4 regions of the Nocardia sp. NPDC057668 genome follow, and region 1 is predicted to be linked to each of the others. Evidence: riboswitches for the same ligand, from Rfam matches in the RefSeq annotation. Region 1 holds a riboswitch; each other region holds the start of a gene.
What was found. Region 1 has a riboswitch for cobalamin ahead of ACFVBH_RS10265 (ABC transporter substrate-binding protein). Riboswitches for the same ligand answer to the same signal wherever they lie in the genome.

Region 2: it holds a riboswitch for cobalamin, as region 1 does, so the genes downstream of both, ACFVBH_RS05660 (methylenetetrahydrofolate reductase) here and ACFVBH_RS10265 (ABC transporter substrate-binding protein) in region 1, are expected to answer to the same signal.
Region 3: it holds a riboswitch for cobalamin, as region 1 does, so the genes downstream of both, ACFVBH_RS02350 (ABC transporter substrate-binding protein) here and ACFVBH_RS10265 (ABC transporter substrate-binding protein) in region 1, are expected to answer to the same signal.
Region 4: it holds a riboswitch for cobalamin, as region 1 does, so the genes downstream of both, glyA (serine hydroxymethyltransferase) here and ACFVBH_RS10265 (ABC transporter substrate-binding protein) in region 1, are expected to answer to the same signal.

The regions. Positions count from the first base shown of each region.
Region 1 covers NZ_JBHVIC010000001.1:2,226,407-2,233,809, reverse strand. Annotated here, with positions in the region: gene ACFVBH_RS10275 (lysophospholipid acyltransferase family protein) at 1-697, shown strand, start outside; gene ACFVBH_RS10270 (family 1 glycosylhydrolase) at 916-2,172, shown strand; cobalamin riboswitch at 2,251-2,378, shown strand; gene ACFVBH_RS10265 (ABC transporter substrate-binding protein) at 2,415-4,013, shown strand; gene ACFVBH_RS10260 (ABC transporter permease) at 4,024-4,998, shown strand; gene ACFVBH_RS10255 (ATP-binding cassette domain-containing protein) at 4,995-7,385, shown strand.
Region 2 covers NZ_JBHVIC010000001.1:1,207,517-1,214,919, forward strand. Annotated here, with positions in the region: gene ACFVBH_RS05650 (IucA/IucC family protein) at 1-7, opposite strand, end outside; gene ACFVBH_RS05655 (GNAT family N-acetyltransferase) at 20-655, opposite strand; gene ACFVBH_RS05660 (methylenetetrahydrofolate reductase) at 936-1,943, opposite strand; cobalamin riboswitch at 2,080-2,314, opposite strand; gene ACFVBH_RS05665 (class I SAM-dependent methyltransferase) at 2,520-3,260, shown strand; gene ACFVBH_RS05670 (family 2A encapsulin nanocompartment shell protein) at 3,524-4,453, shown strand; gene ACFVBH_RS05675 (family 2A encapsulin nanocompartment cargo protein cysteine desulfurase) at 4,455-6,386, shown strand; gene ACFVBH_RS05680 (IclR family transcriptional regulator) at 6,688-7,403, opposite strand, start outside.
Region 3 covers NZ_JBHVIC010000001.1:492,322-499,724, forward strand. Annotated here, with positions in the region: gene ACFVBH_RS02340 (MerR family transcriptional regulator) at 1-495, shown strand, start outside; gene ACFVBH_RS02345 (DUF4267 domain-containing protein) at 551-922, opposite strand; cobalamin riboswitch at 1,096-1,290, shown strand; gene ACFVBH_RS02350 (ABC transporter substrate-binding protein) at 1,319-2,356, shown strand; gene ACFVBH_RS02355 (FecCD family ABC transporter permease) at 2,353-3,351, shown strand; gene ACFVBH_RS02360 (FecCD family ABC transporter permease) at 3,348-4,415, shown strand; gene ACFVBH_RS02365 (ABC transporter ATP-binding protein) at 4,412-5,200, shown strand; gene ACFVBH_RS02370 ((2Fe-2S) ferredoxin domain-containing protein) at 5,197-5,892, shown strand; gene ACFVBH_RS02375 (FAD-dependent monooxygenase) at 5,979-7,403, shown strand, end outside.
Region 4 covers NZ_JBHVIC010000001.1:574,567-581,969, forward strand. Annotated here, with positions in the region: gene ACFVBH_RS02700 (cytochrome P450) at 1-250, opposite strand, end outside; gene ACFVBH_RS02705 (hypothetical protein) at 478-738, opposite strand; gene ACFVBH_RS02710 (TerD family protein) at 852-1,430, opposite strand; gene ACFVBH_RS02715 (GlsB/YeaQ/YmgE family stress response membrane protein) at 1,604-1,873, shown strand; gene ACFVBH_RS02720 (helix-turn-helix domain-containing protein) at 1,952-3,151, opposite strand; gene ACFVBH_RS02725 (hypothetical protein) at 3,391-3,744, shown strand; cobalamin riboswitch at 3,819-4,018, shown strand; gene glyA (serine hydroxymethyltransferase) at 4,145-5,446, shown strand; gene ACFVBH_RS02735 (lipase family protein) at 5,684-7,087, shown strand.

The DNA of each region.
Region 1 (7,403 bases):
TCGCGCGGGGGAGTCGGATACCGAGTCCGGTACGACCGACGCCGCACGGGGCGTGCTCGTGGTCGCCCCGCACATCGGCTGGACCGACGTCATGGCCCTGTCCGCGGTCGAGCCCACGTCCTTCGTCGCCCGCGCCGATCTCATCGACTGGCCCGTGCTCGGCGCGGTGGCCCGCAAGGTCCGCGTCATCCCGATCGAACGCGAACGCCTGCGCGCCCTGCCCGGCGTCATCGCCGAGATCGCCACCCGCCTGCGCGCGGGCGAACGCGTCGGCATCTTCCCCGAGGGCACCACCTGGTGCGGCCGCGCCCACGGTCACCTGCGTCCCGCTCTCTTCCAGGCCGCGGTGGACACCGGCACGCCGGTGCAACCGATCCAGTTGCGCTATCTCGACGCCCACGGCGAGGTGTCCACCGTGCCCGCGTTCGTCGGCATCGACACCATGGCCGACTCGATCCGGCGGGTATTGCGCTCACGCGGCGTCGTCGCCGAGATCACCCTGCGCCCGGTGCTCGCCCCCGGCACGGACCGGCACGACCTGGCCCGCCGCTGCGAACGCGCCATCGCCGACGCGGGTATCGACCGCACCTTCGCCGACCTGGTCCACCTGGCCGAGCACGAGCGCGTCGCGGCCCAGGTGGCGGCGCTGGAGGAACGCCTGCTGCAACCCTCGGCGACCCTGTCCGACCGCGGCTGAGGCGCGTCCGGCCGCCCGGACACGGATTCGACTGTCCCGGAGTCTTGTTCGCGATTCCTGGCGTACATCGCGGAACGCGCCGCATACTACCGCGTACACCGGCGTGTTTCGATGCGCCGGTGTATCGGTAGAGCTCGGTGGACCGGAGGGTCGAAGTGCGGCAGCGGTGGTCGAAGGTGTGTACGGCGGGGGTGGCGGCGGCCTTCTCGTTCGCGACGATGGCGGTGGTGGGGACCGCTCCCGCCGGGGCGGAGACGCCGGGGCTCGGGCCCGAGTTCGAGTTCGGCGTCGCGCAGTCCGGATTTCAGTCCGAGGGGTACAGCGCCGATTCCAATTGGCTGCGCTACGGCGATCAGGGGCGGGTGCGCGAGCCCATCGGGAACTCGGTGGATTTCTTCCACAACTACGCGGCGGACATCGAGCGGGCGCGGGGGCTGGGGGTGCGGATCTATCGCACCTCGGTCGAGTGGTCCCGCGTGGAAACCGCTCCGGGCAGCGACGATTCGGCGGGATGGGCGTTCTACGACGCGGTCATCGCCCGGATCGTGGAATCCGGCATGCGGCCGATGATCACCCTGAACCACTGGGTCCATCCGGGGTGGGAGGTGGATCGCGGCGGGTGGAACCGACCGGAGATGTCCTCGGAGCTGGTCGATTTCGCGCGGCGCGTGGTCGACCGATACTCCTGGGCGCGCCCGTTGTGGATCACCTTCAACGAGCCGACCGAATACGTCCGGCGCGAACTCATGTACGGCGGCCTGCGCCTGGAGAACGCGGGGCGCATGGCGGACGGCATCGTCTCCGCGCACCGGGAGATCTACCGCTACATCCATTCCGTGCAGCCGGACGCCGAGGTGTCCTCCAACCTGGCCTACATTCCCATCCCGGGCGTGCAATCGATGCTGGAGCAGCTCTTTCCGGAGCCGATGCGCGACACCCTGGATTTCATCGGCGTGGATCACTACTACTCGACCTCGATCACCGACCTGTCCGCCGCCTACGGTGCGACGGGTGAATTCTGGAAGAGCACCCAGGCCCCGGAGAGCATCTACTACGTGCTGCGCCACATAGCGTCCCGTTTCCCGGGCAAACCCATCCGCGTGATCGAGAACGGACTGGCCACGGGCCCGAACGGCGTCCGCGACGACGGGTACACGCGCGGGGATCATCTGCGCGACACCGTGTATTGGTTGCAGCGCGCCAAACAGGACGGCGTCGACGTCGTCTCGTACAACTACTGGAGCCTGACCGACAACTACGAATGGGGCGACTATTCGGCCCGCTTCGGCCTGTACACCGTTGACGCCCAGCATGATCCGAGCCTGACCAGGCATCCCACCGACGGCGTCGCCGCCTACCGCGACATCACCGCGCACGGCGGGGTCCCGCGGGGCTACCGGCCGACGCGCGCGCCGGTGACGTGCTCGCTGGTCGCCGTACCGGACAGCTGCGCCGCCCCGGCGGTCGTCGAGTAACCCGCGCGCGGCGGTCGCCGGCCGCCCGATGTGCGTCCCCGCGCGCCCGTTCCGTCCCGTAGGGTCGGTACCCGGCGTAGGGAACACCGGTGTGAATCCGGGGCTGTCCCGCAACTGTCACCGGGGAGCAATCCGCCGAGTAATGGCCACGACCTGCCCAGGTTGGAAGGCCGGCGGGGTGTGTCGATCCGGGAGCCAGGATACCTGCGCCCGCGGTATCGGGATCACACCAACGAGGATTGATGAACAACTACACACCGGGGCGGCCGGTTGCCGGCCGCCGTACATTCCTGTTCGGCAGTGCGGGCGCGCTCGGAGCCGTCCTGCTGGGTACCACCGGCGTCCTGGCGGGCTGCGGCTCGGATACGACCGCGCGGACCGCGGCCTCGGGTCCGCCCCGGCCGGGCGGCCGCCTGCGGACGGTGATCGCGGGGCGCTCGGCGAGCGCGGACGTGCTCGATCCGCATCAGGCCGGCAGCTCGGCCGGCGGCGCGGTATCGAAGAACGTGTGGGACAAACTGGTCGCCTACAACAACGACCTGACCCTGCGGTACCGGCTCGCCGAATCGATCGAGCCCAATGCCGACGGCAGCCAATGGCGTATCAAGCTCCGGCCGGGCGTCGTGTTCAGCGACGGTTCCCCGCTGACCGCGCGCGATGTGCTGTGGAGTTTCCAGCGCATGCTCGATCCGGCGAAGAAGTCCTCCGGTGACCTGTCGGCGGTCGACATGTCGCGCACCCGCGCCGAGGGCGATCTCGTGGTGGCCGTGCAGATGAAAACGCCGCTGGCGGACTTCGGTTCGGTGCTGGCGGGCTGGTACTGCTACATCGTCAAGGACGGCACCGGCGCCATCGACGGCTCGGTGCTGCCGGTGGGCACCGGCCCGTTCGCACTGGTCAAGTGGTCGCCGGGCGACCGGACCCTGTTGCGCCGCAACGAGAAGTACTGGGGCGGGCAGGTGTTCCTCGACGAGGTCGAGATCATCCAGATCGCCGAGACCGAGGCCCGGGTGAACGCCTTCCTGTCCGGGGAAGCCGATGTGGTGCACGAGATCTCGTACCTGCAGGCGCGGAACCTGTCGGGGGACGGCGACATCACGGTCGTGACCCCGCCCGCCGGTCTCATGGGCGCGTTCCAGATGCGGGTGGACACCGCGCCGTTCGACGACGTGCGGGTGCGCCAGGCCATGCGGCTGGCGGTGGATCGTCAGGCGATGGTGGATTCGGTGTACTACGGCTACGCCGAGCTCGGCAACGACATCTACGGCAAGGGTGCGCCGTTCTACAACGACGCTCTGCCCCAGCGCGCCTACGATCCGCAGCGCGCGCGTGAACTGCTGCGCGCGGCGGGCAAGGAGAACCTGACGGTCACGTTGCCGACCGCCGACGGCTTCCCGGGCATGCTGGAATCCGCGACGCTGTTCGCCGAGCAGGCCAAGGCCGCGGGCATCACCATCGAGCTCGAATCGGTTCCCGCCGATACGTACTTCTCACAGGTCAGCGGGAAGGCCGCGCTGTCCCACATCGGCTGGTGGAACTACAGTCTCGACTACTTCTACGGCCAGACCATGACCGGTGACGCGCCCAGCAACGGCACCGGCTGGAAGCGGCCCGGCTGGGACGCCAAGTTCGCGCAGGCGCGCGCGGCCATGGATCCGGCTCGCCGGGCGACGCTGTATCGCGAACTGCAGCAGGAACTCTGGGACGAGGGCGGCTACATCCTGCACAGCTTCGCCAAGCGGCCCGACGCCGCCCGCATCCATGTGGGCGGGGTGCGCGACGGTGTGCCGGGCACCGACGACTGGGCCAACTACGCGACCACCTGGCTGGCCGAGCAATGATTCGGCGGTCGTGATCGCCTATGCCGCCCGGCGGGCCGGCGGCGGGATCGTCGTACTGTTCGTCGTCGCGCTGCTGATCTTCGGGCTGTTCGAGTCGCTGGACTCCGACGCGGCGACGGTCATCCTGTCGCGGGCGGGCGGCGGCGACCCCACGCCCGAGCAATTGGCCACCCTGCGTGCGCAATTGGGACTGGACCGGCCCGCGCCGGTGCGCTTCGCCGAATGGCTGGCCGGGTTCGTGCACGGCGATTTCGGCGACTCCCTCATCTCGGGCAGGCCGGTGGCCGAGGTGCTGCTCGGGCGGGTCGGCAACAGCGTGGCGCTCGCGGCCGTCACCGCGGCCCTACTGATCCCGATCGCGCTCGCGCTCGGTCTGCTGGCCGGTGCGCGGCCGGGGACGCGGACCGATCGGTTGATCAGCGTCGGGTCGCTGGCGGTGGAATCCATGCCCTCCTTCGTATTCGGCGTGCTGCTGGTCGCCACCGTGTCGCTGTCGTTGCGGTTGCTGCCCGCGGTGTCGCTGCTGCCGACCGGTGCGAGCGTGTGGAGCCGGCCGGAGATCCTGGTGCTGCCCGTGATCTGTCTGCTGCTGGGGCTGCTGCCGCACCCGGTGCGGATGGTGCGCGCGCAGACCACCGAGGTCATGGCGAGTCCCTACGTGCAGACGTTGCGGCTCAATGGAATCGGCGGGCCGCGGCTCATGCTGCGCCATGTCGCGCCCAATGCGCTGTCGGCCTCGATTCATCCGCTGGCCGGATCGGTGGTCGGGTTGATCGGCGGTGTCGCGGTGGTGGAGACGCTCTTCGCGTTCCCCGGGCTCTCGCAGGAGTTGTTGCGCGCCATCGAGGCTCGTGACTTCCCGTTCGTGCAATCGGCGGCGGTGCTGCTGGCCGGGGTCGGGATCGGCGTGTATCTGCTGGCGGATCTGCTCACGCTGCTGGTGAGTCCGCGTGCGCGGCACGCGGCGATGGGGGAGCGGGTATGACGGGTCGTCTCCGATCGCTGTGGCTGCTGATTCTGGCGGCGATGCTGCTGCTCGTGGTGCTGGGACCGGTGCTGGCGCCGCATTCCCCGACGGCCTCGGCGGGGCCGCCGTTCCAATCGCCTTCGGGTCGGCATCTGTTCGGAACCGATGTGGTCGGGCGCGATGTGTTCTCGCGGGTGCTGCACGGCGGGCTGCCGCTGCTGGCCATCGCGCTGCCCGCCCTTGTGCTGGCGTACGTGCTGGGTGTGGGGCTCGGCCTGCTCGCGGGCCTGCGCCGCGGCTGGGACCGCTGGATCATGCGGCCGACCGACGCCGTCATCGTGCTTCCCTGGTTTCTGCTGATCGCCGTGATCGCCACCGCCGTCGGGGCGGGACCGGTCGCCATCGCGCTGACCGCGGCGCTGGCGTCGGTGCCGTGGATCATCCGGATCGTGCGGACCCGGGTACTGGAACTCGCCCCGTCCGGCTACGTGGAATCCGCTCGCGCGCGGGGCGAACCGCTGTGGCGGCTGGCCGTGGTCGAGGTGCTGCCCAATCTCCGGCCGTTGCTGCTCGCCGACGCGGGTGTGCGCATGTCGGCGACCATCTCACTGGTCGCGGTGAGCGGCTTCCTCGGCCTGGGCATGCGCCCGCCGTCCTCGGACTGGGCGCTGATGATCACCGAGAACCGGCCCGGGTTCGGGGTGCAGCCGTGGGCGGTGCTCGCCCCGGCGCTGGCGATCATGGTGCTGGTGGTGTCGGTGAACATGGTGACCGATCGGGCCTACGGCGCGGGCGCGCCGAGTGTGCCGCCCCGGCCGGTCGACGCGGCGGCCGGCACGGGTTTGTCGATGACCGGGCTCACCGTCCGCGATGCGAGCGGACACGCTGTGTTGGAGGACATCTCGCTGGAGCTGCCGGTGGGCTCGAGCGTGGCGGTGGTCGGCCCGTCCGGTGCGGGCAAGACCACCTTCGCGCTGGCCGCCCTCGGCGCGCTGCCCGCGGGCATGACCGTCTCCGGTGCGGTCGGCCTGCACCGGCGGGCGGGCCGCCGGACCGTCGGCTACGTGCCGCAGGACCCGGCGACCGGCCTCAACCCCGCCCTGCGCATCGGCGTCGCCCTGCGCGAGATGGCAAGACTGCACGGGAATGTCGACGGCGACGCCGTGATCGCCGACGCCCTGCGCCGCGTCGATCTCCCCGCGGATCGCGCCTTCGTCCGCCGCTATCCGCACCAGCTCTCCGGCGGCCAGCAACAGCGGGTGCTGCTGGCCCAGGCTCTCCTCGGCGATCCGGCCCTGCTGGTGCTCGACGAGCCGACCACGGGCCTCGATGCCCGGACCCGGTCCCTCCTGCTCGACACCCTGACCCGGGTCCGCGCCACCACCTCGACCACCTTGCTGGTGATCACCCACGATCTGGACGCGCTCTCCCCGCTCATAGATCAGGTGCTGGAACTGTATTCGGGCCGCGTCGCATCCCTGACCGCGTCCGGCGCGGCGGCGGGCGTCCTCGTCCCGACGCCGAAAGCCGCGCTCTCGCCGCCGCGCGTGCGGGATTCGGCCTCCGGCCAGAGCACGCGGACGATGCGTGTGGAAGATCCGGCGGTGGCATCTGCGCGGGCACCGTCCGCGACGGCCGCCCAATCGGTGAACAACGTTGTCGGACAGGAGTTGTCGGCATCCGAAGTGCGGGAATCCGACGGTGAGCCCGAGAGCCGGCCGGTGATCGGGGTGCGGGATCTGACCGTGGCGCATCGCGGTAGTGCCGCACCGGTCGTCGAGGGGGTGTCGTTCTCGCTGCGGGCGGGGGAGTGCCTCGCCATCACCGGGAGATCCGGGGCGGGCAAGACCACCCTGGCCCGGGCGCTGGCCGGCCTGCACGTTCCGGTGCGGGGTGAGATCGAGTTGGACGGCGCGGTCCTGCCACCCCGGGTCGATCGCCGGACCCTCGACCAGCGCGGGGCGATTCAGCTGGTCTTCCAGAACCCCGCCACCTCGCTCAACCCCTCGTACCGCATCGGTGATCAGATCGACCGTCCACAACGCCTGCTGCGCAACAGTTCCGCCGCCGCCGCCCGCACGCGAACCCTCGAGCTCCTCACCGGCGTCGAGCTCGCCCCATCCCTGGTGAACCGCCATCCCGCCCGTCTCTCCGGCGGTCAGCAACAACGCGCCGCGATAGCCCGCGCACTGGCGGCCGAACCCCGCGTCCTCATCTGCGACGAGGTCACCTCGTCCCTCGACCCCCGCACTCGCGCCCGCATAGTGGATCTCCTGGACGAATTGCGCTCCGCCGGAACGGCACTCATCCTGATCAGCCACCAGACCGAGGTGATCGACCGCCTCGCCGACACCGTACTGACCCTGAACGCCGCCGATTCCGAGCGGACGATCGAAACACCGTGAGATACAGCCGATTCGACG
Region 2 (7,403 bases), 1.0 Mb from region 1:
TGGTCAAAGCACTACCTTCTCAGGAGTTCGCGAGCTGGAGGTCGGTCGCCAGGGACCGGCCGTTGTCCGTGAGCCGAATGAAGTCGGCGCGGGTGCAGTAGCTCAGGCGGGCGATCTTGTCGGCGACCGGGAAATCACCGACGACCCGGAAGCCGACCGCGGCATTGAGCTTCTGCACGTGCAGATTCCGGTGATCGGGCTCGACCACGACTCGCTCGGCGCCGCACTCGAAGAAGGCGGTGCGCATGATGTGCAGCATGACGTTGCCGGTGAAGCCCGGCAGCCGGCGCTCACTGCTGGAGACCAGCAGGTGCATGCCGATGTCACCGGCCGCGTGCTCGTAGCCGGTGTCCGGCTTGGCCAGATCGCTGGTCTGCGGGTTGTAGAGCTCGAAGAGGAACTGCGGCTCGTCCTCGAACGCGCCGATCCACATGCCGAATCGCGGATCCGGGTCGGACTCGGCGACGCGGATCAGATCCTCGACGTCGGCCGGCGTGCTCTCGAGCATCCCCCAGTACGCCGACTTCGGGTGGATGAGCCACCGGTGCGCGGTCTCGGTGTCACGTTCGATATCGATGGGCCGGGCGGTCAGCTCGTAAACAGCTGGTTCGACAACATCGGTACCCGGACTCGTCTCGGGACGAGCAACCACCATCAGAAACCCTCTCGCAGATCCACATTCGCGAGTTAGGGTAACCTATTTTATTAGGGTGGGCTAACCCGAAAATCGCGACGGGTACCGCGCGACACGCGAGCAATAGCGGCAGGCTTTCAGCATCTGCGGCCGGTCTCGGAACGTAATCGCTGATCAGCACACACTTACGTAGTAAACGTAGCCTAACCTCATCCGATTTAGGTTAGGCTAGCGTAATGCAGATCTCAGAGCCAGCCGGTTGCCGGGCCCGGTCCGGGTTTCCGGACCCGCCGCCGGTTTCTCAGGCGCTGAGCGGAGCCGCGGTCACGCGGTAGCCGAGATTGGTCAGCACCTCGGTCGTCGCCTTCGCGAAATTGAGCGTGATGAAGTGCAGGCAGGGCGCGCCCTCGTCGATGAGGCGCTGCGCCATCTCGGTCGCGATCTCGATGCCCGCGGCGCGCACCGCGGCCTTGTTCTCTTCCGGACCGTCCCCCGCGGCCCGCCGCAGCCGTGCCAGCACCGCCGGCGGGAGTTCGCGACCGGACAGCTCGACCGCCCGCTGCACGGTGCGCAGGGAGGTGATCGGCATCAGCTCGGGAATGATCGGCTTGGCGCCTTCGATCGGGTCGTGCGCGGCCACCCGGTCGCGCAGGCGCAGGTAGTGCTCGACGTCGAAGAACATCTGGGTGATCGAGTAGTCCGCGCCGGCGCGAAGTTTGGCGGCCAGGTGGGCGGTGTCGGTGGCCAGGTCCGGTGAGCGGTGATGCCCCTGCGGGAACGAGGCCACCCCGACCTTGAAGTCACCGAGGTCGCGCACGATGCGCACCAGTTCCTCGGCGTACGCCACCCCGTCGGGATGACGCTCCCAGGCGCCGAGCGGATCGCCCGGCGGATCGCCGCGCAGCACCAGGATGTTGCGAATGCCGCAGTCGGCGTAGGAGCCGACCAGCGCGCGCAGTTCGGCGATGCTGTGCCCGACCGCGGTCAGGTGCGCCACCGGCAGCAGGGTGGTCTGCTGGGCGAGCTGGCCGGTGATGCGGGCGGTGCGGTCCTTGGTGGAGCCGCCCGCGCCATAGGTCATCGAGACGAAGGCCGGATGCATGCGCTCGAACTCGCGGACCGTGCGCCACAGTCGCGCTTCTCCGGCGGCGTCGCGCGGCGGATTGAATTCCACCGAGAAGGGCACCCGCGCCCCGGAATGGATCCGCAGGCTCTGCACGACCGAGGCGCGAGCGGCCGCGAGCGGCGCGACACGGGCGGTCGGGGCGCAGCCGGGCACGGCTGCGAAAGTGTTGTCCGAGTTCGTCATTGGTGAGCTCCATGGTCAGCATGCCGATGGCCACCTCATTGCGAGTGCACGCTGAAGGAGCCCATTGCGCGGCGTCGTGCGACGCCCGGTCCCGCTCGGCGTGCCACCCGATCCACGAGGCGACAACCGCCGGATACGACGTATCCAGCGCAACGGCAGGTCTTCGGACTCGTGGGCATCGACCCGTGACCCGGGTCGGCCCCGGTGCTCGTGCCGGGGCTGGTCCTATCGGCCATCGCTTCCCAGGCATCGCGCCCAGTGCGGAATGACGGCTGTCGTTCCCACTCACCGCTGCGGGACAGTCCCGGATTTCCACCGGGTTCCCTCTCACCCGGGCGGCACGCGAACGCACCACCGGGCTTCGACGCCTTCGGACGGATCAGGGGCTCCTCGATACCGCCTCCGGCGAACCAGCTGCGCAGGCGAATATAGCGAAGTGGTACCGCCGCCGACAACCACACCCCCTCCCCCGCGCGCTCCGGCGCGCCGCGAGCGCGTGTCGCGGGGACGCCGCGCCCGGTCCGCCGCGTAGTCTGCGTCCGGTCCGAAGCCGCTGATCAGACCACTGGAGAAGGCGTGAATTGGGAAGCGTGGCAGGAGAGTTGGGATCGGCAGCAGGAGTTGTACATGCCCGATCGCGAGGAGCGATTCCGGGTGATGCTGGATCTGGTCGAGGCGAGCGCCGGGAAGGCGCCGCGGGTGCTGGATCTGGCTTGCGGGACCGGCACCATCACCCGGCGGCTGTTCGCCCGGCTGCCCGAGTCGAGTTCGGTTGCGGTGGATCGGGATCCGACGCTGCTGGCGATGGCGCGCGGGTCCTTCGCCGATGATCCGCGCGTCAGTTTCGTCGTGGCGGACCTGGAAGATCCGGCGTGGTCGAGTGCGCTGACCGCCGAGCCGTTCGACGTCATCGCGACCGCGACCGCCACGCACTGGATGCAGCCCGACGACCTGGCCAGGCTCTACCGGGACCTGCCGGCGCTGCTGCGCCCGGGCGGGCTGTTCCTCAACGCCGACCACATGCCCGATCCGCGGACCCCGCTGCTGAACGCGCTGGACGAGCGGATTCAGCGCGGGCATCAGGAGCGGGTGCGGGCCGAGGGCGTGCCGGACTGGGAACAGTGGTGGGCCGGAATCGCCGATGATCCGCGGCTGAGCAACGAGCTGGCCGCCAGTCGCGCCATTCTCGACAACCGGCCGCGGGGCGTGCCGCAGACCCTGGACTGGCATCTCGACCACGTCTGGGCGGCGGGGTTCGCCGAAGCCGGGGTCGCGTGGCGCTCGATCACCGACGCGGTGCTCGTGGGCGTGCGCTGAGGCGCGCGGCCGCAGCGGTTTCCGTGCGCGCCTCCCCCGAATTCGTTACCGCGCAATTACGGTTTCCTCACTGTTAGCTCGCGGTGTCTACATCGCGGTGTGCACCCGTTCACATCGAAGGCACGAACGGCATCGAATCGCGCCTTTGCCAGCAAACTTCCAGGACACGCCCGCCGTTCTGTTCATCAGGACAGCGGCGGATCCCGGAGTTAGTATTCCGTCCCGTCGGTAACCCCCAATTTGCCTAATTGAAGGCGGTTTTCATGACAAGTACCGTGCCGCAACCGGTGGCACTGGGCGACGAGGCTGCTCGGACACTCGCCAATGCCACCAAGACCGTTCCGCAGATGGAGTCCATCACCCCGCGGTGGCTGGTCCATCTGCTGAGCTGGGTGCCGGTGGAAGCCGGCATCTACCGGCGCAACCGGGTGACGCACGAGCAGACCGTCGACATCAAGTGCGACAACTACGACGAGTCCCCGCTGCCGGAGACCTTCATCGACTACGAGAAGGATCCGCGCGAGTATCGGCTCAAGGCCGTGCACACGATCCTCGACGTGCACACCCGGGTCTCGGACCTGTATTCCAGCCCGCACGACCAGATCTCCCAGCAGCTGCGCCTGACCATCGAGGCCATCAAGGAGCATCAGGAAGGCGAGCTGATCAACAGCCCCGACTACGGGCTGATCGCCAATACGCCGAAGAAGCAACGGATCTCGACCATCGCGGGCCCGCCCACGCCCGACGATCTGGACAATCTCATCGCCAAGGTCTGGAAGGAGCCCGGCTTCTTCCTCACCCACCCGGAGGGCATCGCGGCCTTCGGGCGAGAGTGCACGCGGCGCGGTGTGCCGCCGCCGACGGTGAGCCTGTTCGGTTCGCAGTTCATCACCTGGCGCGGCATCCCGATCATCCCGTCGGACAAGGTTCCGGTGACCGGCGGCAAGACCAAGTTCCTGCTCATCCGCCCGGGCGCGGAACGGCAGGGCGTGGTCGGGCTGTACCAGCCGGGACTGGCCGGCGAACAGGGTCCCGGCCTGTCGGTGAAGTTCATGGGAATCGACCGCAGTGCCATCGCCTCGTATCTGGTTTCGCTGTACTGCTCCCTGGCGATCCTGACCGACGACGCCGTGGCGGTGCTCGAGGGCGCAGAGGTGAACAGGTTCCATGACTATGCACCGACCTACCGCTGATCTGCCCGCTTCCCCGGAACCGGTGGCCGCCACCGGTTCCGGGTGGGGCGCCCTGCTCCCGGACGAGGCGACGCTGAATCGCCTTGCCGGGGAGTTCTTCTCGGCGCTGCCGTCGGCGGCGCCGGGCCTCGGGGGGCTGGGCGTCCCGGGGCCGGGCGGACCGGCTCCGGAGCCGCCGCCGCTCCCGTATGTTCCGGGTGCGCCGAGCACCCCGGCGGGGCCGTCCGGTGTGCCCGGATCGCCGGGGGCGCTGCCCTCGGCCGCGTCGGCCCCCGTGGCGGCTCCCCTGTCGGCGGCGGGGGCGAGCTCGCTCCCGCACGCGCCGGAACCGACCGTGCCGGAAGGCGGCGCGGTGCCGGAAGGCGCTGTGCCGCAGCCGAGTCCGGGCATCTCCGTCCCTGCCACGGCGGGCACGCCGCGCACCCCGGGCGCGCCTCGGGGTGCGGTGCCGCCCGGCGGGGCCACCCCCGCCCCGGCGGTGCCGGGCTGGGAGTCCGGGACCACCGCGGCCCCGGTGCACACCGATCCCTGGCTGCCCGAACTGCCCTCGCTCGATATCCCGCTGACCCCGTCGCGTTTCAGCGCACCGGCGGCAGCGGCAGGCGGGCCGAGCTTCTACTTCCTCGAGCGCCCGCGAGCCGATGCGGCACCGGCCGGGTCACAGTTCTACTTCCTCGGGGACCGGGCCGGCGATCCGGTGCCGGATCGGCATCCGCCGTTCGACGTGCACGCCGTCCGCCGGGATTTCCCCATCCTGGGCGAACGGGTGAACGGGCACCCGCTGGTGTGGTTCGACAACGCCGCCACCACGCAGAAGCCGCGCACGGTCATCGACCGCATCACCCACTTCTACGAGCACGAGAACTCCAACATCCACCGTGCCGCACACGAATTGGCGGCGCGCTCGACCGACGCGTACGAGCACGCCCGCGAGGCGGTGGCGCGCTTCCTGGGCGCGGGCTCGGCACAGGAGATCATCTTCGTGCGCGGGGCGACCGAGGGCCTGAACCTCATCGCCCAGACCTGGGGCCGCAAGAATCTGCACGCCGGTGACGAGATCCTCGTCTCGCACCTCGAACACCACGCCAATATCGTGCCGTGGCAGCTGCTGGCGGCCGAGACCGGCGCGGTGCTGAAGGTCATTCCGGTGGACGACACCGGCCAGCTGCGGATGGACGAGTACACCCGGCTGCTGTCCGATCGCACGAAACTGGTGTCGGTGACCCATGTGTCGAACGCACTGGGCACCATCACGCCCATCGCGGATGTGGTCGCCGAGGCCAGGCGCGCGGGCGCGGTCACCGTGGTGGACGGTGCGCAGTCCATCCCGCACACCCGGATCGACGTCCGCGCCCTGGACGCCGACTTCTTCGTCTTCTCCGGCCACAAGCTCTTCGGCCCGACCGGGATCGGCGCGGTCTACGGCAAATCCGAAGTGCTCCAGGATCTTCCGCCCTGGCAGGGCGGCGGCAACATGATCAGCGACGTCACCTTCGATCGCTCGCTGTTCCAGCCGCCGCCGGGCCGTTTCGAGGCGGGCACCGGCAACATCGCCGACGCGGTCGGCCTGGGCGCGGCCGTGGAATACGTCGAAACACTCGGCATCGACACCATCGCCCGCTACGAACACGGCCTGCTGGAGTACGCCACACCCCGGCTGGCGGCGATCCCGGGCGTGCGCCTCATCGGCACCGCCGCGCACAAGGCGAGCGTGCTGTCGTTCACCCTGGCCGGCTACGAACCCATAGAAGTCGGAACGGCCCTGAACGAGAAGGGCATAGCGGTGCGGGCCGGGCACCATTGCGCCCAGCCCATCCTGCGCCGCTTCGGCGTGGAGGCCACGGTCCGCCCCTCCTTCGCCTTCTACAACACCTGCGAGGAGATCGACCGCTTCATCGCCGAGGTCACCCGCCTCGCCCACGCGCGCGGCTGACCGGATCGACGGCGGCACCCGACCGGCGTCCACGCGGCCTCAGAGCCGCGTGGACGCCGCGTTCGTGTACGAGCGGGACACGTTTGGGCCGTCGGCCGCTACGGCGAAGCTTGCGCCGAATCCCCCGGTCCAGCGATCCCGGCCCGCGAATACACTACGCGGAGAGCAGATTCGGCGCATTGCAGGAGCATGGTCAGCTTCACTCCTCGGCGAAGCCCGCACCGAATCCCCCGATAGTCGCTGCCGACCGCCCGAATGTCGAGCGCGGAGTGCCGCTTCCGCGCACTACCGAGGAGCGAGGTCAGCTCTCGGCGGCCGCGGCGAAGCGCGTGCCGATCTCGGCGGCGGTGACCTTGGCCAGTTCGACCAGGAACGGCACTCGCTCGGGGATCATCAGGGCGGTGGGGCCGCGCAGGCCCAGGGCGAAGCGGCAGCGGCCGACCGGATCGAGGATCGGCAGGCCGATCGTACGGAACTCGGGGTCGAGTTCGCCGTCGTTGTAGGCGTAGCCGCGCTCGCGGGTTCGGGTCAGTTCGGCGCGCAGTTCGGCCGGGCCCGAGACCGAGCGATCGGTGCCCTCGTCGTAGGGCAGGGCCGCGAGCTCCTCGTCGCTCGCCTCCGACCAGGCCAGCAACGCCTTGCCCAGGGCGCTGGCGTGCAGCGGCAGCCGCACGCCCTGGAGGCGATGGCCGTCGGTCTCGCGCCAGCGGCTGGTGCCCAACAACACCGCGTGGATGCTGTGCCGGATGGCGACCGAGGCGCTGGCGCCGGTGGTGGCGGCCAGTTGTTCCAGGCACGGTTCGGCGAGATAGATGCGGTGCTGGCGGTAGGCGATCTGGCCGTATTCGGCCAGCGCCCCGCCCATTCGGTAGCGACTGGATTCCTCGTTCTTCTCCAGGAATCCCGCGGCGACCAAGGCGGCCAGCAGCCGGTGCGTCGTGCTCACGGCCAGCCCCTGCTGGCGCGCGATCTCCGAGACGCCGCGCTCGTCGCCGGCCCGGAAGCATTCGAGCACCG
Region 3 (7,403 bases), 1.7 Mb from region 1:
ATCCGGCGGGTCGCACTGATCAGGGCGCTGTCCCAGCTCGGCCTGTCCATGGCGCAGATCCGGGCGATCGTCACGCTGATCGACGAGCCCGGCCGCACCCTGCTCGACACCCTGGCCACGGCCACCGCGCTGCTGCCACCCGCCGTCGACGCCGCGGCCCCCGCCGACTACCCCCGCGCCCGCGCCGCGCTCACCGCGCTGCACATCGGCGTCCCCGACGACTACCCGGCCGTGGCCCAGCTCGAGCACGCCCTCGCCGCCGCCGAGGCCGCCGGGATGCCGATGACGGAGGATCGGCTCCGCGCCTACGGTCCCGCTGTCCTGGCCATCGCCGCCTACGACATCGACGAGATGCCCCTGGAACCCCCTTCCCGCGCAATCGAATACGCGGTTCTGGGCACGGCCCTCTACGAACCGGTGATCGCCGCCCTGCGCCGGGTCGCCCACGCCGAGCTCTCCGCCCGCCGCCTCGGCGCCGACGAGCCCACCCGCTGAGGTCCGTACGGACCCGAGCAACATCGAGCCCGGGCGGCCGACCGGACCGGACGCGTCACGCCGCGAAAAGCAGTGCGGCGCTGATCCAGACGATGACGGCGGTCGCGAAATGGATGCCGAACGCCGCCGCCCGGGTGCCGCCGTGGCGCAGCACGATCAGCGTGTCCCCGAAGGGGGTCAGCGAGACGGCCAGCATGTACCAGCCGACCGCGTCGGCGTCCGCGAACAGGATGAGCGCCAGGCCGATGACACCGGAGGTGATGTCCCGCAGGCCTTTCACATCCAGGTAGGCGGCGTCGCCGTCGGGTTTCGCGGGTACGCCGAACCCGGCCGCGGCGACCCGCGGTGACACCAGGAACCGAGCGCCGATGACGATGATGAACACGACCAGGAACACGGCGAGGCCGTAGGCGATCGGGGTGAGCATGAGCGGTGGAACTCCTCGGAAATGTACGGAATCGAACGGCCCCACCGTAAGAGCGGCCGGACAACGGGAACAAGGCGCGATCCCCCAAGGCTCGTGAAGCAGGACTCAACCATGTCGGCCCCCGCGCGAGCCCGGCCGCGCGGGCGGGGTTCCCGGGCGCACGGGTGATCTTGGTACAGTCCCCCCGCCGTGGTGTTCGGGAAACCGGTGTGATGCCGGTGCGGCCCTCGCCACTGTGATCGGGAGTGAAGATCGATCCGGACGGAGTGATCCGTTCGGGGCCACTGGGGTGCTCGCGCCCTGGGAAGGCTGATCTTTCGCGTGGTATCCCGTCAGCCAGGAGACCGGCCACGGCAGGCAACACCCGATTCCACGAGGACCTGGAAGGCGGTCTCGGTGACCCCATCTGTTTTCGCGCGCCTGCGTACCGGCGCGCTGCTGGCCTGCGCACTATTGCTCACCGGTTGCGGGGTGCAGGCCGGGCCCGCCGCCGACGGCGCGAACGCCGTCGCCCGCGCCAATTGCGGCATCGATGTCGCGGTGCCCGGTCCCCCGCAGCGCATCTACGCCGCGTACCAGCCCTCCATCGAGATCGCGCACGCACTCGGCGTCACCGATCGCCTGGCGGGGACCGCGTTCCTGGATTCGGCGGTGCTGCCGGAGTATCAGGCGGCGCAGGCGAGATCCCCCTACGTCGAGAAACTACCGAGCCGGGACGAATTGCTCGCGCAGCGACCGGATTTCGTGCTGTCCGGCTTCAACGGCGTGTTCGCCACCTCGTCGCAGAGCAGCGTGGGCACGCGGGCGAGTCTGCACGAACTGGGCGTGGACACCTGGGTACTGAGCCCGCTGTGCCCCAGCGCGGACGGTCTGGCCGACGAGGCGATCGATCCGGCGACGGTGCGCTTCGACAACGTCTACGCCGATCTGCGGGATCTGGGCGCGCTGTGGGGTGTGGCCGATCGCGCCGACACGGTGGTCGCCGACCTGAGTTCGCGCATCGAGGCGGTCCGCGCCAAGGTTGCAGGCGCGCCCAAGCCCAGGGTCGCCGTCCTCACGCCCAAGGACGACGGCTCCTACACCGTCGCGGGCGGCATCGATTTCATCTCCCGGATCATCGAGGCCGCCGGCGGGGTCAACGCCTTCGGCGATCTCACCGAGCGCCGCAACGTGCAGATCGGCGCGGAACAGCTCATCGCCCGCGATCCCGACATCATCCTGACCAGCCTGTGCTGTAAGGCGACCTACGTCCGCGCCGACGCGCAACCGCAGGTGGACAGGATCACCGGCAATCCGGCCTTCGCCAATCTGACCGCCGTGCGCGCGAAAACGGTGCACCCGTTCCTGTTCGCCGATCGCGCCGCCGGGGTCCGTATCGCGCACGCCACCGAACTCGTTGCCGGACTGCTGCATCCGGGGCTGTTCCCGAAGTGACCGGCACCGTGCGCGGCGCGGGCCCGGTGCTGGCCGCGGCCGCGCTCGCCGTGATCTGCGTGGCGTCCCTGCGGATCGGCACGCACCCCGTCGCTTTCGCCGACGTGATCTCGGCATTCACCGATTTCCAGGGCGGTGATACCGATCGGATCGTGCGCTACATCCGCCTGCCGCGCACCGTGGCCGGACTGCTGGCGGGGCTCGCGCTCGCCCTGGCCGGGGCCGTCATGCAGGGCCTGACCCGCAATCCGCTCGCCGGTCCGAGCCTGCTGGGCATCAACGCCGGCGCGTCACTGGCGATCGTGCTGGCCATGGCGGTATTCGGACTCGGCTCGGCCGCGGGTCTCGTGTGGTTCGCGTTCCTGGGCGCGGCGGTGGCGGCCGTTGTCGTCTATACGCTGGGCTCCTTGGGATTCGGCGGCGCGACCCCGGTGAAACTGGTGCTCGCCGGGGCCGCGTTCACCGCCCTGTGCGGCTCGATCACGACCGCGATAACCCTGCTCGATCGCACCACCTTCGACAACTTCCGCTTCTGGGTGGTCGGTTCTCTCACCCGCGCGAGCCTCGAATCCCTGTGGGCCGTCGTGCCTTTCCTGGTCATCGGGGTGACACTCGCACTCGCGGTAGCGAGTTCGCTCAACGCGCTGGCCATCGGGGACGACCTGGCGCGCACCCTGGGCACCCGCCTGCTCGTGGTCCGCGGCCTGGGCGCGCTGAGTGTGGTACTGCTGGCTGGTTCGGCGGTGGCCATCGCCGGGCCGATCGCGTTCATCGGCCTGGTGATTCCGCACATCGCCCGCGCGTTCGCCGGGCACGACTATCGCCGGGTGCTGCTCTGGTGCGCGCTGCTCGGACCCACGCTGCTGCTGGTCGCCGACATCGCGGGCCGGGTGCTGGCTCAGCCGCAGGAGATCCAGGTCGGCATCATCACCGCCTTCGCCGGATCGCCGTTCGTCCTCTACCTCGTCCGCAACCGGAAGGTGGCGACCCTGTGACCGCCCGCGAGTCGAGCGTATTGCCCGGGGGCACGGTGCTGTTGCGCTCACCGAGCGGGAAACTGGTCGTGCGCGTCCAACGCCGCTCGGCCCTGATCACCCTGGCGCTCACCGCGGCGGCCCTGCTGGTGGCGGCGTGGTCGCTCACCGTCGGACACTACCCGCTGACCGTCGCCGACGTGCTGCGGGTACTGGGCGGGGGCGGCACGCTCATCGAATACGACGTGGTCGTGGCCGATCGACTGCCGCGCGTGCTGACCGGCCTGGGCACCGGCGCGGCGTTCGCGATCTCCGGCGCGATTCTGCAGCGCATCGCGACCAATCCCCTGGTCAGTCCGGAGATCATCGGCATCAATACCGGTGCGTCGCTGGGCGCGCTGGCGGTGACCGTCGTACTCGGCGGTTCGGGGCTCGGCGTGGTCGGCGGCGCGCTCGCCGGCGCGTTCCTGGCCATGGCGCTGATCCTGGCGGTCGCGACCAAGGACGGCCTCGACGGGTACCGCCTGGTCCTGGTCGGCATCGGCGTGACCGCCATGCTGTCCGCGGCCATCGCGTTCATCCTGACCCGCGCGAACATCTATCAGGCGCACACCGCGGCCATGTGGCTCACCGGCAGCCTGGCCGGACGCGCTTGGCCGCACGTGGGATTCGCGGCCGCGGCGCTGCTCGCGGTGGTGCCGCCGCTGATCGTGTTCGCGCGCTCGCTGCCGCTGCTCGAACTGGGCGACGAACTCGCCCATTCCCTCACCGGCCGGCGCGGACCGCGGCGCACGATTCTGATCGTGCTCGCCGCGCTGGCCGCCGCCCTGGCCACCGCGGCGGCCGGACCGATCGCCTTCGTCGCCCTGGTGGCCCCGCAGATCGCGCGCAGGCTGCTCGCCGAACGCGGCGCCGGGCTCGCTCCGGCCGCGGCCGCGGGCGCGCTGCTGGTGGTCGCCGCCGACCTGGCCGCCCGCCGCCTGTTCCCCGCCGAGCTCCCGGTCGGGGTGGTCACCGCGATTCTCGGCGCCCCCGTTCTCGTCTATCTCCTCGCCCGCGCAACCCGGATCGGACACGCTGGATGACCGCACATCTGACCACCGCCGGACTCGGCCTCGCCTACCGCGGCGCCGCCGTCGTCACCGACGCCGAACTGGATTTCCCCGCCGGGCAATTCACCGTCGTCGTCGGCCGCAACGGCTGCGGCAAGTCGACGCTGCTGCGCGGGCTGGCCCGCCTGCTGCCACCGGCCACCGGCTCGGTGCTGCTCGACGGTGCCGACATCGCCCGCTTGCCGGCTCGAACACTGGCGCGCCGCCTGGGCATGCTGCCGCAACAGCCCGTCGCACCCGACGGAATCACGGTGGGAGATCTCGTCGGCCGGGGCCGGCATCCGCATCAGCGCTGGTTCCGGCAGTGGTCGGCGGCCGACGACGCGGCGGTCCGGAAAGCGTTGTCCGCCACCGGAACCCTGGAGCTGCTCGACCGGACGCTGGACGAACTGTCGGGCGGGCAACGGCAGCGGGTCTGGCTGGCGCTGGCCATCGCCCAGGATCCGGAGGTGATGCTGCTGGACGAACCGACCACCTTCCTGGACCTGGCCCATCAGCTCGACATCCTCGACGTGTTGCGAACCCTGTTGCCCCGCACCATCGTCGCGGTCCTGCACGATGTGAATCTGGCGGCCCGCTACGCCGACCACATCGTGGCCATGAAGGACGGCCGGGTGATCGCCCAGGGCGCTCCGGCGCGGATCGTGCGGCCCGAGGTCATGTCCGAGGTCTTCGATCTGGAGTGCGCGGTGATCGAGGATCCGCTGACCGGAACCCCGCTGGTGATTCCGGCCCCGCGGCCGGGGCGCGCCGCATGAGCCGCAGGCACGTGCTCGTCGCCCGCCCCACGCCGTCCGGGGTGGATCTCGTTGCCGTGCAACGCCTGGCCGACGCCTGCGGAATCGGGTACGCGGTCCTCGATCAGGACGAGCCGACGATCCACGACGTGCTCGACGACGCGCTGCGCGACGGCGTGCCGGTCACGCTCGTTCCGCTGGCGGTCCCCCGGGACCGCTATCTGGAGACCTGGATCGCACGCGCGGTGGCGAATTGGCGGGAGAGTCGCGGGGCCGAACTGGAGGTGCGGCTCACCGCGGGCATCGACACCACCGCGGAATTCCTCGACGCGGTCCGGATCCGCATGAAAGAGGACGGCGCGCCGATCTCGGCGAGCCCGCGCGCCTTTCGCAGCCCGGCCTGGTCGCAGCTGCCCGAGCACGATGCGCACATCCTGGTCTGCCGCGGCCCGCGCTGCACCGTCTACGGCGCGGGCGAGCTCTACCGGGAGTTGCGGCGCGACAACCCCGATGCGCTGGTCACCCCGACCGGCTGCCTGAACCCCTGCAATCTGGGGCCGCTCTACATCACCTATCCCGGCGGCGAATGGCATTCGCGCGCGCCGCGATCCGAGCCGGCGGACGCTGCCGGGACAAGCGAGGAGATTTTCCGTCCGAAGTGGACGATAGCCGGAAATGAAGGGCCGCAGCCCCTTCCCACTCTCAACATATAGCGCACCCGGGGGCTTGCGGCAAGACCCCGGTGATACCGCAGAATCATCCGCCGTAGCCGAAACCCGGCGGAAATGGAGTACTGAGAATGCCTGTGCTGGACACCGACGTGATCATTGTGGGCGCGGGACCGAGCGGCCTGATGCTGGCCGGTGAACTGCGGCTCGCGGGTGTGCGGACGCTGGTGCTCGAACGTCAGCCCGCGATCCGGGACGTGCCCAAGGCCAGCGGCATCGGCGGGCGGATCCTGGATCTGCTGCGCTACCGCGGACTGCTCGAGCGTTTCGAGGCGGCGAGCGGTGACCCGCACGTCGCGGCGCGCTTCCCCTTCGGCGACGTGTACCTGGACCTCACGAACATGGCGGAGCCGCCCATGCGGGCGCTGCCGCTGCCGCAGCGGGAGATCGAGCGCATCCTGGACGCGCACGCGAGCGACCTCGGTGCGGAGATCCGGCGGGCCAATCAGGTGATCGGGGTGAGCCAGGACCCCGGCACGGTGACCGCCGAGGTGCGCGGGCCCGACGGCGAATACCGGGTCAGCGCCCGCTACCTGGTGGGCTGCGACGGCGGCCGCAGCCGGATTCGCGAGCTGGCCGGAATCGACTTCCCGGGCACGACCTACCCGCAGGTCAACCGATTCGCCGCGGTCACGGTCTCCGACGCGGTCACCGTGCTCGAGAACGGCGACATCGAGGTCCCCGGGCTGGGCGTGGTGCACGCGGGATTCACCCGCACCGAGCGCGGCGCGTTCGCGTTCGCCGCCACGCCCGGCGGGCTCTCGCTCATGACCACCGAGGACGAGACCGCCGAATACGACGATGACGAACCGCTGACCCTGGCCGAACTCGGTGCGAGCATCACGCGGGTGCTGGGAGCGGAGCTGCCGCTGACCGGTTCGACCCGGCTCTCGCGCTTCACCTTCAAGGACCGGCAGGCCGAAAGGTACAGCGCCGGGCGGATTCTGGTGGCCGGCGACGCCGCGCACCTGTTCCCGGCCACCGGCACCGCGCTGAACGTGGGCATGCTCGACACGGTCAATCTCGCGTGGAAACTGGCCGCCGACGTACAGGGCCGGGCTCCCGCCGGTCTGGTGGACACCTACCACGACGAACGTCATCTCGCGGGCGCCCGGGCCCGCCTGCAAACTCGCGCCCAGGTGGCCCTGCGCCGCGGGCACGATCCGGCCGCCGACGCCCTGCGGACCGTGGTTCAGGAACTGCTGACCGACGAGCAGCCGCTCGAACGCCTGGGCAACCTGGTCGGGCACAACGACATTCGCTACCCCATGCCCGGCGCGAACCCCCACCCCCTGGCCGGCGCCTTCGCCCCCGACCTCACCCTGCACACCGAGGACGGCGTCACCGACGTCGCGACCCTGATGCACGCCGCCCGCCCGGTCCTGCTCATCCTCACCGACCGCCCCGACCTGCACACCGCCGCGAGCGACTGGCGGGAAAGGGTCGAGATCCGCACCGGCAAGACCGCGGATCGCCCCGCCGACGCCCTGCTCATC
Region 4 (7,403 bases), 1.7 Mb from region 1:
CGAAGATCGGCTTCATGAACGGATACGCGGCGCCCTGATCCAGATCGTCGTCACCCGACCGGAAGAAGAATTCGTTGGCCTCGGCCCCCGACAACAGAATGACCTGCTTGTCCGCCAGATCGAAGGCGCCGATATCCCCGCACTCCGCCCGCACCCGCCGCATGAGCGCGATGGGATCCACCCGGAATTCCTCGAGGTGACCGTGCTCGTGCGCGCCGCCCGATACCCGCTTCGGCCTCAGCAGAGTCATGAGCAGTCCTTCCCGGAAACAAGCGCCCGGGCCAAGTGGCTGGACACATGTCCGGACACTACAACGGAAGGACCGGAACCGGCAAGGGACAACCAGACCGCACCGGGGTACACGCAGCACAACGCCCACCCGGTGAGTTATCTCCTGTCAGTGCCTTACGGCATGACCGACTCTCACCGAGTGGGCGTTCTCGCGTTCGACGACCCGTGCTGCGCCGACGTCAGTGATTACGGGCTGGGCTGCGGGACATCGACGTTGCAGTCCTCGATCTTCGGATTCACGCCCATGTAATTCAACGGCCCGGCGAGAATTGTCACCGCAATGGTTCCGGTGCTCGCGCAGTTTGTCGGCGCGTTGTCAAAGTAGTCGCGCTGGCCTGCGGCAATGGCGCCGATCAGCAGCCAAACCAAGACCAGCACACCAAGAATGCTGATACCACCCGAGCTGCGTACCACGCGCGTTCTCCCGTCGTCCGGATATGTTCTCATTTTGAATCCTTCGTCGAATACCCGGTGTCACCGAGTATTACGGATCGTCTTCATACTCGACGGATACCCGGGAATCCGGGAACCTAACGTGGTCGATTTCCGGAAATCGGAAATCATTGCGCGGCCTGACTGTGCAGATACTGCAGCACGTACGGGACCGCCTCGGCCGCGTGCAGCGCGGGGATGCCGACGCCGATGCCCTCGTACGCCCAGACCACCGGGAAGCGTTCGAACCTGCCCATCACCAGAGCGGTGTGCGGCCCGCCGCTGAGCAGGTACCGGTGGATCTCGGTATCGGTTCCGGCATCGAGCAGGCGACAGTACGCGTTTGCGATGTTCGCGAAACTCTGTCCGGAGTACGATGTGATCACGACGATGACCGACGTGACCTCCGGGGCCAGGCGAGCCAGGTCCAGGACGATGACCTCATTGTCGCCGGCCCCCTCACCGGTCAGGTTGTCTCCGGTGTGCCGGACCGAACCGTCCCGCGAGGAGAGCTGCCCGTAGTACACGGCGTCCACCAACTGATCAGCACTGAAAAGCAGTGCCGCAACGTTCAAGTCGACCCTGACCCCCGGTTCGAGGGCGCCGTCGACGGGAACCACGAGATCGAGGTCCGATGCGTCCCACCCCAACGCCACCGCGACGCATTCCAGCGCTGATCCGTCCGGGTTTACCAACGCGATGGACACCGAGCATCTCCTTCGATCGCAATCTTGTTGCTCCCGGCATTCCCCCTGCTCGGAGCTTGAAACTCTGCGCGCCGCCCGGGATTCTGCGGTACCCCCGCATCGTTTCCCCGGCGGCGGGTATGTGAAGAAGTGAGCGCCGGCGATTACGGCGACGCTGATAGAAGGAGAAAATCATGCTCGGTCTGGGTATTCTCGGGTGGATCATCATTGGCGGTCTCGCTGGATGGATTGCCAGCAAGATCATGAAAACCGACGCTCAGCAGGGCATCCTGCTCAACATCGTCGTCGGTGTCATCGGCGGCCTGCTCGGCGGCTTCCTGCTCAAGCTCTTCGATGTCGACGTCGAGGGCGGCGGCCTCTGGTTCAGCTTCTTCACCTGTCTCGGCGGCGCCGTCATCCTGTTGCTACTGGTCAATCTGGTCACGCGACGATCGGTGCGCTGACCCTCCACCACTGAAACGGCCTGTGCCCGAGCGCCCCACATTCCGGGGCGACTCGGGCACAGGTGTATCGGGGGCTATTCAGGCGCTGACCCCGCACCAGGCCGCGAACCCGCGGATTCCGTCGGTGCGGCGGGCATCCTGGCGGGCCAGCACCCGGATGGTCTCGTGCACCATCGGGTGGTAGCGGGTCAGCGAGGGCGAGATGTTCTTGGCGGTGTGCAGCGCGTCCAGGACCATGGCGCGATCGCCGTGCAGCAGGTAGGCGCGGGCGAGATCGATGTAGTGGTGCCCGGACCGCGAGCGCGGGGTGCCGGGCGGAATGTACAGTCCGTCAGCTCTTTTCAGCGCTTCTCCGCCATCCATCAACTCCACCGCCAGGGCTACGGACCAGATGCCGGCATTGGTCGGGCCGAATACCAGGACCTCGTCGCGATCGTGCCCGACGCGCTTGGCCGTCGCCTCGGCCTCGGCCAGATGCGAATCGGCCAGATCCCGGTTTCCGGCCCGCGCGGCCGCCAGCCCGGATTGCAGATGCAGTCCGCCCCAGGCGATGAGGTCGCGATCGGCGCCCGCCCGCAACGCCGCCTCAAGTTCGGCGCGGCACTGCTCCAGGAAGATCAGCGCGGTCTTCCAGTCGCCGCCGTTGGTCAGCAGGCTGGCGCGATGGAACTGACTGGCCGCGATCCACAGCGGATCGCCACTGGCGGTGGCGGCCCACGTCATTCGGTCGACGGCGCTGGCGGCCAGGTCGATGTAGCCGAGTTTGTGGGCCAGGCTGCGCACGTTGTAGTACAGCTCGGCCAGCACGACGAACGCGCGATCGCGCTCGTGACCATGACTGCGGTGCACCAGAACTCGTGTTTCGGTGAGCAGGGCGGGCAGCAGCGCGGCCAGTTTCGGCGCGGCGGCGTCGCGGCGGTAGCGGCGGGCCTCGATGGCGGCGGCGGCGAGGGCGGCGACCGGGCGCACCTCGATCTCGGAGTCGGCCAGGTCGTAGGCGGCGAGTTCGTTGCGCAGCAGCGCGATCGCGCCGTGCAGCTCCCGGTCCTCCACGCTGGTCGGCACGAACGGCTGGCCGAGCAGTTCGGCGGTGCTGGTGCGCAGCGCTTTCGCGCTCGCGGCGATGAAGGCCGGGGTGGCCGCGCGGCGGCCCTGTTCCACGGCGCTGATCAACGAGGTCGACAGTCCTGTCTCCATGGACAATCGGGCCTGGGTCCATCCCCGGAGCTTGCGGCCCTGCGCGACGCGCGAGCCCACCCCGGCCGATTCCTCACTCATCACGGCCTCGATTCAAGCGGTTCCCCGGTATCGAGACTGCCACAAATTGTGTGAGTCCGCCGGGAGTAGCGGGAGCAGGCTGGATACAGCGACCAGCGCCGGAGCGGTTCGTCCGATTTGTCGAATCTGCGGCGCGACAGGCGCACTCGATGAATTCCCGCACCGAAGGAATCGGACATGGAACGCATGCGCGCCGGCGAGGATCCACGGCCCTTCGCCGCTGTTGGGGGGTGCCGGTGATGTTCGACAGTCCGAAGGCCCTCGGATTCTTGAACAAGGACGTCTCCGGCGTGCGGCAGCCGTGGGACGAGCGCCTGATCCGCAGCGCCGCCGCCCGGCTCGGGTACGACCTGTCCAAAATCCTGGTGTTCGACGCCCATACCCAGGAATGGGTGCATCGCCTGCGGGTCGCGGTGACCCGCACGGGCGCGAGCGCGGTGTTCGTCCCCACCGTCGAGCACTTCGACGCCGCGGTCGTCCCCACCGGTCTGGTCGCGGTGGTCGACGTGATCACGGTCGAACCCGAGGAAACCTACGCGCGCGGTGGCGCGGGCGAGCCGGGACACCCGGAAGCCCCCGGCGCCCGGGCGTGATCACCGATGCCTATCCTGGTGGCGCAGCTGGTTCGCTTGCGATGTGGCCGACGGAGCCCCTGACCCATCGCGAGTGTCGAAGCCCGAGCGGCGGTCACGCCGACGGGTGAGAGGGAACCCGGTGAGAATCCGGGACTGTCCCGCAGCGGTGAGCAGGAACGACCGCCGTCACACGCACTGGACCCGGGTCCGGGAAGCGACGGCCAGTAGGTGGACCCCGCGCGGGGACCGGTGCCCGCGAGTCCGAAGACCTGCCCGCTGTACCGGATACGCCGTATCCGGTGGTCGTCGCCTCGTGGACCGGGCGTATCACCGATCAGCACCGGCCCGGCGGGCGCGGGCGTCGGTCGTGCGCGCGGATAGGGCGGCGATCCTTCGCACCGCCACCCTGGAGCTTCCCGTGACCACCTCGAAAACCCGTCCGGCATCGGTCGATACGCAATCGCTCGGTGAACTCGATCCCGAGCTCGCCGCCGCCATGGCGGGCGAACTCGCCCGCGAGCGCGACACCCTGGAAATGATCGCCTCGGAGAACTTCGTGCCGCGCGCGGTGCTGCAGGCGCAGGGCAGCGTGCTCACCAACAAGTACGCCGAGGGCTATCCGGGCCGGCGCTACTACGGCGGCTGCGAGCACGTCGACGTGGTGGAGACCCTGGCCCGCGAGCGCGCCAAGGAACTGTTCGGGGCCGAATTCGCCAATGTCCAGCCGCATTCGGGCGCACAGGCCAACGCCGCGGTGCTCATGGCGCTGATGAACCCGGGCGAGAAGCTGCTCGGGCTGAACCTCGCGCACGGCGGTCATCTCACGCACGGCATGAAGCTGAACTTCTCGGGCAAGCTGTACGAGGTGCACGCGTACGGTGTCAGCGAGCGGGACCATCGGATCGACATGGACGAGGTCCGCGGTATCGCGCTCGAGGCGCGGCCCAAGGTGATCGTGGCGGGCTGGTCGGCCTACCCGCGGCATCAGGACTTCGCCGCGTTCCGCGAGATCGCGGACGAGGTCGGGGCGTACCTGTGGGTGGACATGGCGCATTTCGCCGGTTTGGTCGCCGCGGGCGTGCACCCCTCCCCCGTGCCGCACGCCGACATCGTGTCCTCCACCGTGCACAAGACCCTCGGCGGGCCGCGTTCCGGGCTCATCCTCGCGAAGCAGGAATTCGCGAAGAAGCTGAACAGCGCGGTCTTCCCGGGTCAGCAGGGCGGCCCGCTCATGCACGCCATCGCCGCCAAGGCCGTGTCCTTCAAGATCGCCGCGGGCGCGGAGTTCGCCGATCGCCAGCTGCGCACCCTGTCCGGGGCGAAGATCCTGGCCGAGCGGCTGAGCGGCGCGGATGTGACCGAGCGTGGCATCACCGTGCTCACCGGCGGGACCGATGTGCACCTGGTGCTGGTGGATCTGCGGCACTCCGAGCTCGACGGTCAGCAGGGCGAGGATCTGCTGCACGAGATCGGAATCACGGTGAACCGCAACGCCGTTCCGTTCGACCCTCGTCCGCCGATGGTCACCTCCGGGCTGCGGATCGGCACGGCCGCACTGGCCACGCGCGGGTTCGGCGATGCGGAGTTCACGGAGGTCGCGGACATCATCGCCACCGCGCTCGCGGGCGGCTCCGACATCGACGCCCTGCGCGCCCGGGTCGGCAAGCTGGCTCGCGACATTCCGCTGTACCAGGGGCTCGAGAGCTGGAACCTGATCTGATCCGGCGGTGACGCCGGTCGGATTCCCCGTGTGCCAAAGCTTTTCGGCGCGCGGGGAATCCGGCCGCACGGCGCGGACCGCGGGGTCGTCACGGATGTCCGTCGCACCGTGCACAACCGCTCCCGAAAAATTTCGGCAAACTGTCTCGGACAGCCCTTGCTCGATAGTGACGCAGACGATACTCTGCCCTCCATGTGAGTCAGTGTGGTCTCACATTGAAACGGATGGAGACGACCAATGGCGCTGCGCGCGTCGCTACCTGGCCGGGCGGCCGTGGTGGCTCTGGCATTCACGGCGGCGGTGGGTACCTTCACCACCGCGATCGCGTCCGGCGAGCCCGCGGGATCCGCACCCGTCGCGGTGCAGCCCGCACCGGCGTTCGCGGTGCCCCCCGAGCTCGATCCGGGGTTCCACGATCCGCCGGCCGCGCTGGTGGCGAGCAAGGCCCCGGGCGAGGTCATCGCCGCCCGGCAGGTGAATGTGGCCAACGCCGGGGTGATTCCGCTCAACGTCGACGCCTGGCAGGTCTCGTTCCGCTCCAACAACACTCGGGGAGAGGCGATTCCGGCGGTCGCCACGGTCATCAAGCCGCGCGGGTCCGCACCCGACAGGCTGGTCTCGGTGCAGGTCGCCGAGGATTCCCTGGCCGCCTACTGCGCGCCCTCGTACGCGGTGCAGCAGTGGTCCGCCGCGGCCGCGGTCGGGCAGATCGTCGCGCCGCTGGAGTTCGTCATCGCGCAGGCCGCCGTCCAACAGGGCTGGGCGATCGTCATTCCCGACTACCAGGGACCCGACAGCGCGTTCGGCGCCGGGCCGCTGGCCGGGCGCATCACCCTGGACGGCATCCGCGCCGCGAAGGATTTCGGCCCGATGCGATTGGCCCCCGACACGCGGATCGGCCTGTACGGCTATTCGGGCGGCGCGATCGCGACCGGCCATGCGGCCGAGCTGAAGGCCTCCTACGCGCCCGAACTCAACGTGGTGGGCACGGCCGAGGGTGGCGTGCCCGCGGATTTCGGCCCGCTGCTCGACATCGGCAACGGTCAGCTGTGGTCGGGGATGATCATGTCCGCCGTCATCGGCCTCGGCCGCGAGTACCCCGAGTTCGGGGCACTGCTCGATCGCGATCTGGACCCGCTCGGCCAGGCCCTGAAGGTCGTCAAGGGCGGGCTGTGCGTGCAGTACAACACCGCCCTGTTCCCCTTCGCGAATCTGAAAGGCATGCTGCGGGTTCCGGAGGGTGATCCGATGCGGAACCCGGTGGTGATCGATACCCTCACCCGCACCCGCATGGGTAAATCCACACCCGATATGCCGATGTTCATCTGGCAGGCCAATCCCGACGAGCTCATCCCGGTGGGCCCGGTGAACACCCTCGTCGACACCTACTGCCAGGATCCGAACGCCCGGGTCCAGTACACCCGCGAACACCTCGGCGAGCACATCACCACCGAGATCTCCGGCTCCACAACCGCTCTGCTGTGGCTGGGCGACCGTCTGAACGGCGTCCCCGCCGCCCCCGGCTGCTCGACGACGGACACTCCCTTGATGGCGACCGACCCCGCCGGCCTGACCCTGCTGGGCCAGACGCTGGGCAATACCCTCGGATCGTTCTTCGGCGCACCGATCGGCGTGAAGTAACCGGGGTCCCGGATCAGTCCGTGCCCGGCCGGTACGCCCGGGGCACATCCCGGCAGGGCACGGCGATCATGACCATGCGACCGATGATCGCCGCGAGCGGAGTCAGCACGGCGACGACGGTAATGGCTTCCACAGCAGGCATTTTCCCTCACTCTCCCGCAGCGGGCGCACCGCCGGAACCCGCAATACGACGGTCTCACCCGGTGAATAACGCTGCGGGACAACCGTGTTAACGCAGCAGCACAATGTGCTGAGCTCTGAGCCGGACGCCGCGGGGCAACCTCGGCGTACATGAGGCCCGTGGTGGCTCACCGGG